3 regions of the Paenibacillus sp. FSL R5-0636 genome follow, and region 1 is predicted to be linked to each of the others. Evidence: a T-box and tRNA genes for the amino acid it is inferred to sense, from the RefSeq annotation. Region 1 holds a T-box; the other regions hold tRNA genes.
The links. A T-box is a leader RNA that pairs with one kind of tRNA and senses whether it is charged. The one in region 1 lies ahead of metG (methionine--tRNA ligase), so its partner is inferred to be a tRNA-Met.
Positions count from the first base shown of each region.

Region 2: it has a tRNA-Met gene. The T-box ahead of metG (methionine--tRNA ligase) is inferred to sense a tRNA for this amino acid. The anticodon was not compared.
Region 3: it has a tRNA-Met gene. The T-box ahead of metG (methionine--tRNA ligase) is inferred to sense a tRNA for this amino acid. The anticodon was not compared.

Region 1 covers NZ_CP150232.1:4,204,788-4,209,506, forward strand. Annotated here, with positions in the region: gene MKX34_RS19090 (ABC transporter ATP-binding protein) at 1-377, opposite strand, end outside; gene MKX34_RS19095 (LysR family transcriptional regulator) at 528-1,397, shown strand; gene metG (methionine--tRNA ligase) at 1,406-3,052, opposite strand; T-box leader at 3,096-3,357, opposite strand; gene MKX34_RS19105 (DUF4362 domain-containing protein) at 3,483-3,959, shown strand; gene htpG (molecular chaperone HtpG) at 4,008-4,719, opposite strand, start outside.
Region 2 covers NZ_CP150232.1:964,651-969,369, forward strand. Annotated here, with positions in the region: rRNA gene MKX34_RS04110 (23S ribosomal RNA) at 1-1,499, shown strand, start outside; rRNA gene rrf (5S ribosomal RNA) at 1,574-1,690, shown strand; tRNA gene MKX34_RS04120 (tRNA-Ile) at 1,748-1,824, shown strand; tRNA gene MKX34_RS04125 (tRNA-Asn) at 1,828-1,903, shown strand; tRNA gene MKX34_RS04130 (tRNA-Ser) at 1,909-2,001, shown strand; tRNA gene MKX34_RS04135 (tRNA-Glu) at 2,018-2,089, shown strand; tRNA gene MKX34_RS04140 (tRNA-Val) at 2,096-2,171, shown strand; tRNA gene MKX34_RS04145 (tRNA-Met) at 2,187-2,263, shown strand; tRNA gene MKX34_RS04150 (tRNA-Met) at 2,335-2,411, shown strand; tRNA gene MKX34_RS04155 (tRNA-Asp) at 2,437-2,514, shown strand; tRNA gene MKX34_RS04160 (tRNA-Gln) at 2,531-2,605, shown strand; tRNA gene MKX34_RS04165 (tRNA-Lys) at 2,613-2,688, shown strand; tRNA gene MKX34_RS04170 (tRNA-Leu) at 2,704-2,788, shown strand; tRNA gene MKX34_RS04175 (tRNA-Gly) at 2,796-2,870, shown strand; tRNA gene MKX34_RS04180 (tRNA-Arg) at 2,881-2,957, shown strand; tRNA gene MKX34_RS04185 (tRNA-Pro) at 2,989-3,062, shown strand; tRNA gene MKX34_RS04190 (tRNA-Gly) at 3,075-3,145, shown strand; gene MKX34_RS04195 (GreA/GreB family elongation factor) at 3,285-3,740, opposite strand; gene MKX34_RS04200 (sporulation protein Cse60) at 4,137-4,331, shown strand; gene katA (catalase KatA) at 4,483-4,719, opposite strand, start outside.
Region 3 covers NZ_CP150232.1:6,136,008-6,140,726, forward strand. Annotated here, with positions in the region: gene MKX34_RS27960 (AraC family transcriptional regulator) at 74-829, shown strand; tRNA gene MKX34_RS27965 (tRNA-Leu) at 967-1,045, opposite strand; tRNA gene MKX34_RS27970 (tRNA-Cys) at 1,060-1,133, opposite strand; tRNA gene MKX34_RS27975 (tRNA-Gly) at 1,144-1,218, opposite strand; tRNA gene MKX34_RS27980 (tRNA-Gln) at 1,225-1,299, opposite strand; tRNA gene MKX34_RS27985 (tRNA-His) at 1,319-1,394, opposite strand; tRNA gene MKX34_RS27990 (tRNA-His) at 1,438-1,513, opposite strand; tRNA gene MKX34_RS27995 (tRNA-Trp) at 1,537-1,610, opposite strand; tRNA gene MKX34_RS28000 (tRNA-Tyr) at 1,617-1,702, opposite strand; tRNA gene MKX34_RS28005 (tRNA-Thr) at 1,708-1,783, opposite strand; tRNA gene MKX34_RS28010 (tRNA-Phe) at 1,812-1,887, opposite strand; tRNA gene MKX34_RS28015 (tRNA-Asp) at 1,898-1,975, opposite strand; tRNA gene MKX34_RS28020 (tRNA-Met) at 2,001-2,077, opposite strand; tRNA gene MKX34_RS28025 (tRNA-Val) at 2,094-2,169, opposite strand; tRNA gene MKX34_RS28030 (tRNA-Glu) at 2,225-2,299, opposite strand; tRNA gene MKX34_RS28035 (tRNA-Ser) at 2,318-2,410, opposite strand; tRNA gene MKX34_RS28040 (tRNA-Asn) at 2,414-2,489, opposite strand; rRNA gene MKX34_RS28045 (23S ribosomal RNA) at 2,551-4,719, opposite strand, start outside.

The DNA.
Region 1 (4,719 bases):
GCAATTTGCAGCTGGTTTACGTCATTGGTAATCCGATTAATCAGTGTAGGCGTACCTAAGGTATCCAGTTCAGCATACGACAAGGATGTAATATGTCTAAACATCTTATTGCGTAGTGTCGTACCGAATCCCTGTGAAGCCCGGGCTGCATAATATTGGCATACCATGGAGCAGCCGAAGCCAAGCAGTGACATCAGCACCATTAGGCCACCCATGCGGTAAACATAGGCGCTGTCATGATTGCCAACCCCGTTGTTGATGATCAATGCGACAATGGTAGGCAAAATCAGCTCCAGAATCGCTTCCATCAGTTTGAAGATCGGTCCAATGATCGCTTCTTTTTTGTACGGCTTTAAATATACTGCAATTTTGAACAAATTTATCCACACCCAACATAAGAAGTATTTAACCACTTGAAATATGTATAAGAACAGTTATGATTATGGCATATCTACTCACATATTAATAATATTGGATTCGTATCGCTCCCATACGATTAGCATATCTCAAGTTCGGAGGATTTTTATATGGATATTAGACAGCTTAAATATTTTATGGCGATAGCTGAGGAAGGACAGATCACATCTGCAGCCAAAAAACTGCAAATGGCCCAGCCTCCGCTGAGCCAGCAGCTAAAGCTCCTGGAGGAAGAACTCGGTGTAAAGCTAGTGGAACGAGGTCCACGCAGCGTGCAGCTCACTGAAGCTGGAGCCATTTTGCGGGACCGTGCCCAACAAATTCTGGAGCTGGCAGATTCCACTGCCCGTGAGCTCACTGATTTTGTCAAAGGTTTAAAAGGAACCCTAGCCATTGGTACAGTTTCTTCCTCTGGAGCTACGTTGCTTCAAGATCGGCTATGTGAATTTCACAAAACCTATAAAGGTGTGAAGTTTGAGATTCATGAAGGAAATACCTTTAGAATCATTGACCTCTTGAATAAAGGCATTGTCGAAGTCGGAATTGTAAGGACACCCTTTAATGGTACAAATTTAGAGTGTCTTTACACACAAGCTGAACCTATGATTGCCGTAATGACACCTGAGTATGACTGGAAAACGGATGAAAACTTTATTGAGATCGGTGAGCTAAAGGATAAGCCGCTTATTATCTACCGCCGTTTTGAGCAGCTTATCCGGGAAACATGTCTTGAGAACGGCTTTGATCCGCTGATTTTCTGCATGAATGATGATGCTAGAACAACACTGCTCTGGGCAAACGCTGGTCTTGGCATCGGAATCATTCCCAAATCCGCTTTCGAATTAACGAGTAACAGTAATTTGATCTATAAAGAAATCAGTAGTGAATCACTACGCACGCGGGTCGCCGCCGTCTGGATTAAGGATAAATACTTGTCATCATTGGCTTCAAAGTTTATTGAGAGTTTCAAGAATGGATAATACCAGCTCTATTTATTCACTTGTTGTTGAACGAGCCTATCCTCTTCTTCTTTAATACGGTTAATATTAATTCGTTCAAACAATAATTGTAAATCAGTAACCTGTTGGTAAGGGGGTACCGAGCAAGGCTGCCAATTCGGTAGTTCTAACGACAGGAACCCCCTGATCTTGTCACAAGAGAACGGCAGAAACGGATGTAACAAATTCGCTAGGTTCGCAATAATCTGCACACATGTGTATATTGCAGAATCACAAGAAACCTGATCCTCTTTTATCTGTATCCATGGTTTTTGCAGGTCGAAATACTGGTTTGCCTTGCGCACATAAGAAAAAATATACTCCAGCGCATCTTTTAGATTCCCAGCCTCAATAAGCCGCCCTGATTCGAGATACAAGAGGTCAATGTTGTCATTCCACCCCTTATCCAATTGCCCATTCGGCACTTTCCCTTCATAAAACTTATCTACAAAAGCCAATGAACGATTCACAAAGTTACCAAATGCTCCAAGCAGCTCTCCATTATGGCTATAAATAAACTCTCTCCAGGAAAAATCCGTGTCCCGCTTCTCGGGTCCATTAGCAATTAAGAAATAACGAATAGAATCTGGCTGATACCGCTCTAAAATATCAGGTACCCAGACCGCCCAGTTTCGGCTAGTGGAGAACTTCTGCCCTTCAAGGGTTAAATATTCGCTAGATATAATCCTGTCCGGTAAATGCAGACCTCCAGCTCCTAATAACACAGCCGGCCATATTAAAGTGTGAAAAGGAATATTGTCTTTACCATGCACATAATAAGCAGTAATCTCCCCTTTTTCCTCTAACCAAAAATCCTCCCAGCTTCCTCCGGACTGTGCAACCCACTGCTTACTGGCTGATAAATAACCACTTACCGCCTCAATCCAAACATAAATCTTTTTATCTTCAAATCCAGCCACAGGAACATCTACACCCCAAGACAAGTCTCTTGTTACCGCGCGGTCCTGCAGCTCTTCTTGTAAATAACGTTTGGTCAGTTTTATAGCGTTATCTCTCCAAAATTGTGCTTCCTTTACATATTCCGTTAATTCAGACTGAAAATTAGATAAGCTAAGATAATAATGTTCTGTCGGCCTTTCTGATGGTGTATTACCACATAATTTGCATACTCTGTCTAACAAATCGGCAGGATCTAGAATCGTAGAACAATAATCACATTGATCCCCTCGCGCCCGCTGGCCACATACCGGACAAGTCCCTTCCACATATCTGTCTGGCAAAAAGCGCTGATCCACCTCGCAGTAACATTGCGCAATGGTTTTTTTATATAAATGACCATTCTCTAGTAGCTTTGTAAACAACTCTTGCACGACCTTATGATGCTGCTGTTGATCCGTTCGAGTATATAGATCATAACTAAATCCCAGCTGTTCAAAACACTTCAGAAACTCTTCATGATATCTGCTTGCAAAAGCTCCGGGCGTAATCCCTTCATTCGCAGCCTGAACCGCTACGGGTGTTCCATGGCAATCACTGCCTGATACATATAATACGTTATCCCCTTTGGAGCGAAAATATCGTGCCAGCACATCCCCAGGCAACACACTTGATAATCTCCCAAGATGTAAAGATCCATTCGCATACGGCCAAGCGCCACCTATAAACACATTACTCATTAACCTTTTCCTCCTTTTTTAGACAACAAAAAAACTCCCATCCACAAAGGACGAGAGTTCTACTCACGTGTTACCACCTAATTTTATAAATGCCTCATGACATTTACCTCTTCAGGTACGACGTTAATTAACGTTTATACCCTAGCACTGTAACGGATGCAGGTTCCGGCGCAGCCTACAACCCATAAGGTTTCGATGCGCAGCTCTGAGACCATATTCCCAAGGGTTTTCTTTACTCCTTTTCAGCGACCGGAGCTCTCTGTTGAAAGAATTGCCGTGGTACTCTTTCTCTTCTTTGCTTTTACATATTCAAGTTAGAGAAAATAATACTCAATTTGTTGTTTATTGTCAATGTGAAAAATCAAGCTCACTGTAACTTTTCCAGTTAATCTCCGTCTTTTATATAAATACGTTACAAGGAGGTTCCTCAGTGAAAAAGGTAAATTTGCTTACACTCTCTTTTCTTTTACTAGGAGGAGTATGGGGTTGTTCCGATAATAAAGTTAATTCTCTTCCCAAAAGTGAACCCTATACTTCCAAAGAAGCCATCAGTAGAGGGGATATTGTTTCTTGGGAAAAAGTGTACAACCTAGATAAATTCGAGAAATTTATAACTAATCTCTCCAGCAAAAAAGCAGACAATATACGCGTTACAAGTTACACAGATGAAGGCGATCCTATATTTAAGGATTTGAAATTTGACGGTAACGTGATTAATTATAGCTATGATACCTCTAATGATGCATTCGGTGGAAGCAACACAGGAGTCAGAACCGATACCTGCTCCGAAGTGACGAGTAAAAAAAGCACACAAGGTGAAATTATCTATTCGATCAGCGGTTGCACAAATAATGACTCTGAAATTGATTACTACTTTTTCGCACAACAAAATGAAATGCTGAAATAAAAAAGACCACCCAATCATAATACAATTGGATGGTCTCTGTACTTCATATTATTTCATGATTTTGCAAATATCATTGGTGAATTGAACAGGATCACTAACCTGTAGACCTTCGATCAACAGCGCTTGGTTGTACAGCAGGTTCGTGTATAAACCGAGCTTTTCTTTGTCGTTCTCTGCTGCCGCCTTCAAGGACTGGAATACTTCGTGATGGATGTTGATTTCAAGTACCTTATCCGCTTGCACCTCTTGGCCATTCGGCATCGATTTCAGAATTTTCTCCATCTCGATCGTCAGCTCACCTTCTGCAGAGAGACATACCGGATGAGTCTTTAAACGTTTGGAAGCTTTAACATTTTTCACTTTGCCGGACAGGATGTCCTTCATCGCTTCAAAAAGCTCCTTGTTTTCGTTCTCTTCCGCTTCTGTTGGCTTGTCCGCTTCGTCGGCTTCGATCCCCAGATCTCCGCTGGATACGGATTTAAATTCTTTTTCCTTATAAGACTGAATCATCTTGATCGCAAATTCATCAATATCATCAGTGAAGTAGAGAATTTCATACCCTTTATCCGATACAAGCTCGGTTTGCGGGAGCTTCTCGATTCTGTCGATCGACTCTCCGGAAGCATAGTAGATATACTTCTGATCTTCTGGCATTCTTGAGACGTATTCGTCCAGCGTAACCAGCTTCTTCTCCTTGGAGGAGTAGAACATTAGTAAATCTTGAAGGGTGTCTTTGTGCATCCCATAATCGTTATAAACA
Region 2 (4,719 bases), 3.2 Mb from region 1:
ACAGTTTGAAATTACTGTACCACCGTAATCCGCTATGAGCGATGGGGTGACGCAGGAGGGTAGTGACGCGGACTGATGGATGTCCGTCTAAGCAGTGAGGCTGATGTGTAGGCAAATCCGCACATCGTTAAGGCTAGGCTGTGATGGGGAGCGAAAATTATAGTAGCGAAGGTCATGATCTCACACTGCCAAGAAAAGCCTCTAGCCAGGAGAAGGTGCCCGTACCGCAAACCGACACAGGTAGGCGAGAAGAGAATTCTAAGGCGCGCGGAAGAACTCTCGTTAAGGAACTCGGCAAAATGACCCCGTAACTTCGGGAGAAGGGGTGCCCCGGTAGTGTGAATAGCACGAGGGGGCCGCAGTGAAAAGGCCCAAGCGACTGTTTAGCAAAAACACAGGTCTGTGCGAAGCCGCAAGGCGAAGTATACGGGCTGACGCCTGCCCGGTGCTGGAAGGTTAAGGGGAGTGGTTAGGGGTAACCCGAAGCTATGAACCGAAGCCCCAGTAAACGGCGGCCGTAACTATAACGGTCCTAAGGTAGCGAAATTCCTTGTCAGGTAAATTCTGACCCGCACGAATGGCGTAACGACTTGGGCGCTGTCTCAACGAGAGATCCGGTGAAATTTTAATACCTGTGAAGATGCAGGTTACCCGCGACAAGACGGAAAGACCCCATGGAGCTTTACTGCAGCTTGATATTGAATTTGGGTACGATCTGTACAGGATAGGTGGGAGCCGTAGAAATCGGAGCGCAAGCTTCGGTGGAGGCGCCGTTGGGATACCACCCTGATCGTATCTAGGTTCTAACCTAGTACCCTTACCGGGTACGGGGACCGTGTCAGGCGGGCAGTTTGACTGGGGCGGTCGCCTCCTAAAGAGTAACGGAGGCGTTCCAAGGTTCCCTCAGAATGGTTGGAAATCATTCGCAGAGTGCAAAGGCATAAGGGAGCTTGACTGCGAGACCTACAAGTCGAGCAGGGACGAAAGTCGGACTTAGTGATCCGGTGGTACCGCATGGAAGGGCCATCGCTCAACGGATAAAAGCTACCCTGGGGATAACAGGCTTATCTCCCCCAAGAGTCCACATCGACGGGGAGGTTTGGCACCTCGATGTCGGCTCATCGCATCCTGGGGCTGAAGTAGGTCCCAAGGGTTGGGCTGTTCGCCCATTAAAGCGGTACGCGAGCTGGGTTCAGAACGTCGTGAGACAGTTCGGTCCCTATCTGTCGTGGGCGCAGGAAATTTGAGAGGAGCTGTCCTTAGTACGAGAGGACCGGGATGGACGTACCGCTGGTGCACCAGTTGTTCCGCCAGGAGCATGGCTGGGTAGCTACGTACGGACGGGATAAGCGCTGAAAGCATCTAAGCGTGAAGCCCCCCTCAAGATGAGATTTCCCAATTAGTAAGACCCCTTGAAGACGACGAGGTAGATAGGTTGGAGGTGGAAGTGCAGCAATGCATGGAGCTGACCAATACTAATCGGTCGAGGGCTTATCCAATATTTAGAATGCAGATTCGTTTCGGATTCAGTTTTCAGACGATTAAGCCTGAGCATTTACGCTGTAAATGCCCGTTTGGTGGCGATAGCGGAGGGGTTCCACACGTACCCATCCCGAACACGACCGTTAAGCCCTCCAGCGCCGATGGTACTTGGACCGAAGGGTCCTGGGAGAGTAGGACGCCGCCAAGCGGACAACCACATTACCCGTGGTATTTTTTTTGCCCTTAATATTAATATGTCTTAGAAGGGCCTTTAGCTCAGCTGGTTAGAGCGCACCCCTGATAAGGGTGAGGTCGGTGGTTCGAGTCCACTAAGGCCCACCATATTCCCTGATAGCTCAGTTGGTAGAGCACTCGACTGTTAATCGAGTTGTCACAGGTTCGAGTCCTGTTCGGGGAGCCATTTATGGAGAGGTGTCCGAGTTTGGCCGAAGGAGCACGATTGGAAATCGTGTAGGCGCCACAAGCGTCTCGAGGGTTCGAATCCCTCTCTCTCCGCCATAAAAATTATTAGCATGGCCCGTTGGTCAAGGGGTTAAGACACCTCCCTTTCACGGAGGTAACATGGGTTCGAATCCCATACGGGTCATATCATGGAGGCTTAGCTCAGCTGGGAGAGCATCTGCCTTACAAGCAGAGGGTCGGGGGTTCGATCCCCTCAGCCTCCACCATATTATTTTCACTGACGCGGGGTGGAGCAGCCCGGTAGCTCGTCGGGCTCATAACCCGAAGGTCGCAGGTTCAAGTCCTGCCCCCGCAACCAATTTACTCTTATACATTATGTTTAGGGATAAGCTGGTATGGTGAAAATGAATAGTATATACTTATTAATGACGCGGGGTGGAGCAGCCCGGTAGCTCGTCGGGCTCATAACCCGAAGGCCGCAGGTTCAAATCCTGCCCCCGCAACCAATTTACACTTATGCATTATGTCTATGGAACCGTGGTGTAGTTGGCCTAACATGCCTGCCTGTCACGCAGGAGATCGCGGGTTCGAATCCCGTCGGTTCCGCCATTTAGTTAATTATTATTGGGGATTAGCCAAGCGGTAAGGCAACGGACTTTGACTCCGTCATGCATAGGTTCAAATCCTATATCCCCAGCCATTTATGAGAGCCATTAGCTCAGTTGGTAGAGCACCTGACTTTTAATCAGGGTGTCGAAGGTTCGAGTCCTTCATGGCTCACCATTTTCTTTAAAGTGTGCGCGTGTGGCGGAATTGGCAGACGCACCAGACTTAGGATCTGGCGTTTCACGACGTGGGGGTTCGAGTCCCTTCACGCGCACCATGTTTTTGCGGACGTGGCTCAGCGGTAGAGCATCGCCTTGCCAAGGCGAGGGTCGCGGGTTCGATTCCCGTCGTCCGCTCCATATAGATTTTGCGCCCTTAGCTCAGCTGGATAGAGCGTTTGACTACGAATCAAAAGGCCGGGAGTTCGAATCTCTCAGGGCGCGCCATTTTATTACTAAGCAGTTATAGTATTGTTAACGGGATGTAGCTCAGCTTGGTAGAGCACCTGGTTTGGGACCAGGGGGTCGCATGTTCAAATCGTGTCATCCCGATTTTATACCTTTGCGGGTGTAGTTCAATGGTAGAACTTCAGCCTTCCAAGCTGATAGCGTGGGTTCGATTCCCATCACCCGCTTATAATGAGAAACACCTGCCGGTATTAGGCGGGTGTTTTTTTGATTGGACATATCTTACGGAGACTTAAATAATAGAAACGCCCCCCTCCTTAATATAGGAAAGGGACGCTGCTGTAGTGGGTTTATAAGGGATCGTCCTTATATAAGAACGCCTACCTCACCATTATTCACGAACTTAATACTTTCGATCTTCACCTCTAGTTGACCTGAAGGAATCGCTAGCTGACAAGTACTGCCGAGCTCAGCCAGCAGCAACTGCATGCCTATAGGTGACAACATAGAAATCTTGTTATCGTTAGGTTCTGCTTGGTTAGGAAATACGATGGTATAGATATCTGTAGTATTATCGTCCAAGTAACGAAGCTGCAACTGGCTTCCGATAAAGACCTGAGAATTTAAATCTTCACCATTAAACTCAGTTAGTAATTGTTCCAGCTCGGAGCAATAACGGGACAACAGCGTTTCAGCATTGCTTCTATCCTTGCTTCGTACCGGAAAGTATTGATTTAGAAATGCGATTTTTTCCTCATCAAAATAAATAAGCTGCTGAAGCAGCTGTGTCCGTGAGCCTTCATAGATAAGACTATGGTTCATAGTAGATTTCACCCCCTCTAAGTAGCACATTCCTTGTAAACTTGTTATGGTGTGTTGCCATCTTAAAATCCCTCCTATACAAATAGAGGTCCCCCAATGGAGACCTTCTGATCAGTATACCAGCTTCTATTTGTAAATCCAATCCATTTTAAAAGGGGAATTAAAACCTTCTAAATATTGTAATGAAAACCTTTGACTATTACATACTTGGGTGCTATGATAGGCTGATGCATAGGCATTTCGTAGAAAACTGCGAAATGCCTATACTATATTTTGAAGATATTTTTACATTAATTGTTACCTGGGGAGTGATACGCCATGTACATTTCGTTGAGTTCACATATAGATTCCAGAACTATAAAATAACTACTTAATTTATTAAAGGAGGAGATCAGGATGATTCAAGTTAAAGAGTTTGTAGATGCTGATAATTCTTATGCAGAGAATAAAGCTAATGAGTTCCTGGCAGGACTACGGGAGGAACAGATTGTGAATATCTGTTACGGTTCGGTAGTTAAATCATCACGTGATGGGGCAGAGCACCAAAGAACCACTATACTGGTCGTGTATAAGACAAATGAAAGGCAATAACTGGAACACGTTTTTTTCATGTCTATCCATTGTCTCTACGCTGTGCGTTGTGATTGTCATCATTTATTATGTTTTCAGCTAATTAGTAAAAAGAGGACCTTTCCCATCTACGGGCAAAGGTCCTCTTTAGTTTATAAGTGCATTTACAGTCTTACATTCCGTCTGGTACGGATAGACCCAAACCGGATGCGATACGCTGTCCCAAGTCTGGATCAGCCTTAAAGAAATGTTCAATCTGGCGACGTTTGATATCGTTACTTTCAACAGGAGTCATAGCGCCAACGATGTTTTGAACTAGACGGGTACGTTCTTCTTCAGACATTAGACGGTACAAGTCACCTGGTTGTGTATAGTGATCGTCACTATTGTAGGCGACACTATCCGCATA
Region 3 (4,719 bases), 1.9 Mb from region 1:
ATTAAAAATAATTATATGATTTCGGTCATAGTTTTGTACGATTCGGCTAAAACATAAGTATTGGAGGATCATCATGGATCGTGTTCTATATATTGTAAGTGCCACACATGAGCTAAATACTTATATCCCTCCACACCAGCATGAATGCTACGAACTGGTCTATTATTTACAGGGGGTAGGGACAACCAATGTTGGCCCACGAAGTTACCATTTTCGCTCCTCTTCTTTCGCGCTTGTGCCACCCAATCATAAACATGACGAGCACCACCGTGAGGATGCAAATGTATTATTTGTAGGCTTCCACTCGGAACACCCTAATATGAGTAATCTGCTCGGCGTATATGAAGATGATAAAGATAAGACCGTTCTTCAAATCCTGCTGCGAATGAAAGCAGAGTTTACACGCAAGCAAGACGGATTCTCTGAGCTTCTAAACCTACAAATGAGCGAGATTACCGTCCATCTTATGAGGCTTCTTAGTGCCTCTGGATATCAATCCCCAACAGAAGACCGAGTACAATATGTCCTTAATTATATGAATGAGCATTATCGCCATAAATTGTCCGTCGAAACACTATCAGAAATGTCCGGATATAGCTACGATCGTTTTCGCCATCTATTTAAAGAACGGTTCGGGTCTTCACCCCTGCGGTATTTGCTGTTAAAACGCCTGGATTATGCAAAATCTCTATTACGTCATACTCAGATGCAAATCTCTGAAGTATCTGCTGCTGCAGGTTTTGTGAACGATGCCCAATTCTGCAATATGTTTAAACGAGAAATAGGTCATACCCCGCGAGCATTCCGCATTAATAATCAATCAGGTTAATCACTAATCAGATTAAAAAAAGCCGTTGAAATAGAGAAACTCCTCTATTCAACGGCTTAATCCTGTAAAACTAAGAACATAAAGAAAAAAGGTTAGTAAGATTGCTTATAAAAGCATTCTTACTAACCTTTTTAAGATACCGGCGAGAGGACTCGAACCTCCACGGTTTCCCACTCGATTTTGAGTCGAGCGCGTCTGCCATTCCGCCACGCCGGCACATATGAACTAAATGGAGGCGCCACCCAGATTTGAACTGGGGATAAAGCTTTTGCAGAGCTTTGCCTTACCACTTGGCTATGGCGCCATGTAAATTTTGGAGCGGACGACGGGAATCGAACCCGCGACCCTCGCCTTGGCAAGGCGATGCTCTACCGCTGAGCCACGTCCGCATAAAATGGCTGGGGATATAGGATTCGAACCTATGAGTGACGGAGTCAAAGTCCGTTGCCTTACCGCTTGGCTAATCCCCAATAACATTTTAAAGTAAAATGGGGCGACTGATGGGTCTCGAACCCACGAATGCCGGAACCACAATCCGGTGCGTTAACCCCTTCGCCACAGTCGCCATATTAAGTTGATATTGTTGCCATTATTCATTTTAAAGAAAATGGGGCGGCCGATGGGTCTCGAACCCACGAATGCCGGAACCACAATCCGGTGCGTTAACCCCTTCGCCACGGCCGCCATATTAAACTTTAGAAAGAACTTGGCAGGGGCAGCAGGAATTGAACCCACACCAACGGTTTTGGAGACCGTTGTTCTACCTTTAAACTATGCCCCTAAAAACTGGTGGAGGATGATGGATTCGAACCACCGAACACTTACGTGAGCAGATTTACAGTCTGATGCGTTTGGCCACTTCGCTAATCCTCCAAGGATGGTGCCGGCGAGAGGACTTGAACCCCCAACCTACTGATTACAAGTCAGTTGCTCTACCAATTGAGCTACACCGGCATGGCACTCATTCTTTTGTGATGATAAATGGTGGCTCGGGACGGAATCGAACCGCCGACACGAGGATTTTCAGTCCTCTGCTCTACCGACTGAGCTACCGAGCCATGATGAAAATGGCGGAACCGACGGGATTCGAACCCGCGATCTCCTGCGTGACAGGCAGGCATGTTAGGCCAACTACACCACGGTTCCAAAAGATATAATTGCTTAAGTTAATTGGTTGCGGGGGCAGGATTTGAACCTGCGGCCTTCGGGTTATGAGCCCGACGAGCTACCGGGCTGCTCCACCCCGCGCCAGTAAAATATGTTATGGTGGAGGCTGAGGGGATCGAACCCCCGACCCTCTGCTTGTAAGGCAGATGCTCTCCCAGCTGAGCTAAGCCTCCATAAACAACAATTGTTATTGTACCAAAGTCCACTAGGATAAATCAAGTGAAAATTTGGTGACCCGTATGGGATTCGAACCCATGTTACCTCCGTGAAAGGGAGGTGTCTTAACCCCTTGACCAACGGGCCATACTAATTAAAAATTTGTGGCGGAGAGAGAGGGATTCGAACCCTCGAGACGCTTGTGGCGCCTACACGATTTCCAATCGTGCTCCTTCGGCCAAACTCGGACACCTCTCCATATGGCTCCCCGAACAGGACTCGAACCTGTGACAACTCGATTAACAGTCGAGTGCTCTACCAACTGAGCTATCAGGGAATATTCATACCAGGCTTAATCGCCTGAAAACTGAATCCGAAACGAATCTGCATTCTAAGTATAGGATAAGCCCTCGACCGATTAGTATTGGTCAGCTCCATGCATTGCTGCACTTCCACCTCCAACCTATCTACCTCGTCGTCTTCAAGGGGTCTTACTAATTGGGAAATCTCATCTTGAGGGGGGCTTCACGCTTAGATGCTTTCAGCGCTTATCCCGTCCGTACGTAGCTACCCAGCCATGCTCCTGGCGGAACAACTGGTGCACCAGCGGTACGTCCATCCCGGTCCTCTCGTACTAAGGACAGCTCCTCTCAAATTTCCTGCGCCCACGACAGATAGGGACCGAACTGTCTCACGACGTTCTGAACCCAGCTCGCGTACCGCTTTAATGGGCGAACAGCCCAACCCTTGGGACCTACTTCAGCCCCAGGATGCGATGAGCCGACATCGAGGTGCCAAACCTCCCCGTCGATGTGGACTCTTGGGGGAGATAAGCCTGTTATCCCCAGGGTAGCTTTTATCCGTTGAGCGATGGCCCTTCCATGCGGTACCACCGGATCACTAAGTCCGACTTTCGTCCCTGCTCGACTTGTAGGTCTCGCAGTCAAGCTCCCTTATGCCTTTGCACTCTGCGAATGATTTCCAACCATTCTGAGGGAACCTTGGAACGCCTCCGTTACTCTTTAGGAGGCGACCGCCCCAGTCAAACTGCCCGCCTGACACGGTCCCCGTACCCGGTAAGGGTACTAGGTTAGAACCTAGATACGATCAGGGTGGTATCCCAACGGCGCCTCCACCGAAGCTTGCGCTCCGATTTCTACGGCTCCCACCTATCCTGTACAGATCGTACCCAAATTCAATATCAAGCTGCAGTAAAGCTCCATGGGGTCTTTCCGTCTTGTCGCGGGTAACCTGCATCTTCACAGGTATTAAAATTTCACCGGATCTCTCGTTGAGACAGCGCCCAAGTCGTTACGCCATTCGTGCGGGTCAGAATTTACCTGACAAGGAATTTCGCTACCTTAGGACCGTTATAGTTACGGCCGCCGTTTACTGGGGCTTCGGTTCATAGCTTCGGGTTACCCCTAACCACTCCCCTTAACCTTCCAGCACCGGGCAGGCGTCAGCCCGTATACTTCGCCTTGCGGCTTCGCACAGACCTGTGTTTTTGCTAAACAGTCGCTTGGGCCTTTTCACTGCGGCCCCCTCGTGCTATTCACACTACCGGGGCACCCCTTCTCCCGAAGTTACGGGGTCATTTTGCCGAGTTCCTTAACGAGAGTTCTTCCGCGCGCCTTAGAATTCTCTTCTCGCCTACCTGTGTCGGTTTGCGGTACGGGCACCTTCTCCTGGCTAGAGGCTTTTCTTGGCAGTGTGAGATCATGACCTTCGCTACTATAATTTTCGCTCCCCATCACAGCCTAGCCTTAACGATGTGCGGATTTGCCTACACATCAGCCTCACTGCTTAGACGGACATCCATCAGTCCGCGTCACTACCCTCCTGCGTCACCCCATCGCTCATAGCGGATTACGGTGGTACAGTAATTTCAAACTGTTGTCCTTCGACTACGCCTTTCGGCCTCGCCTTAGGTCCCGACTTACCCTGAGCGGACGAGCCTTCCTCAGGAAACCTTGGGCTTTCGGCGGATCAGATTCTCACTGATCTTTTCGTTACTCATACCGGCATTCTCACTTGTGTAGTGTCCAGCGCTCTTTTCAGTACACCTTCAACCCCTACACAACGCTCCCCTACCCCAGATACATACGTATCTAGCCATAGCTTCGGTGGTGTGTTTAGCCCCGTTACATTTTCGGCGCAGAGTCACTCGACCAGTGAGCTATTACGCACTCTTTCAATGGTGGCTGCTTCTAAGCCAACATCCTGGTTGTCTGTGCAACTCCACATCCTTTCCCACTTAACACACACTTGGGGACCTTAGCTGATGGTCTGGGCTGTTTCCCTTTTGACAATGGATCTTAGCACTCACTGTCTGACTCCCGGCAATAAGTATATGGCATTCGGAGTTTGACTGAGCTTGGTAATCCTTGCGGACCCCGCACCCAATCAGTGCTCTACCTCCACTACTCTTATACCGAGGCTAGCCCTAAAGCTATTTCGGGGAGAACCAGCTATCTCCGAGTTCGATTGGAATTTCTCCGCTACCCCCACCTCATCCCCGCACTTTTCAACGTACGTGGGTTCGGGCCTCCAGTGCGTGTTACCGC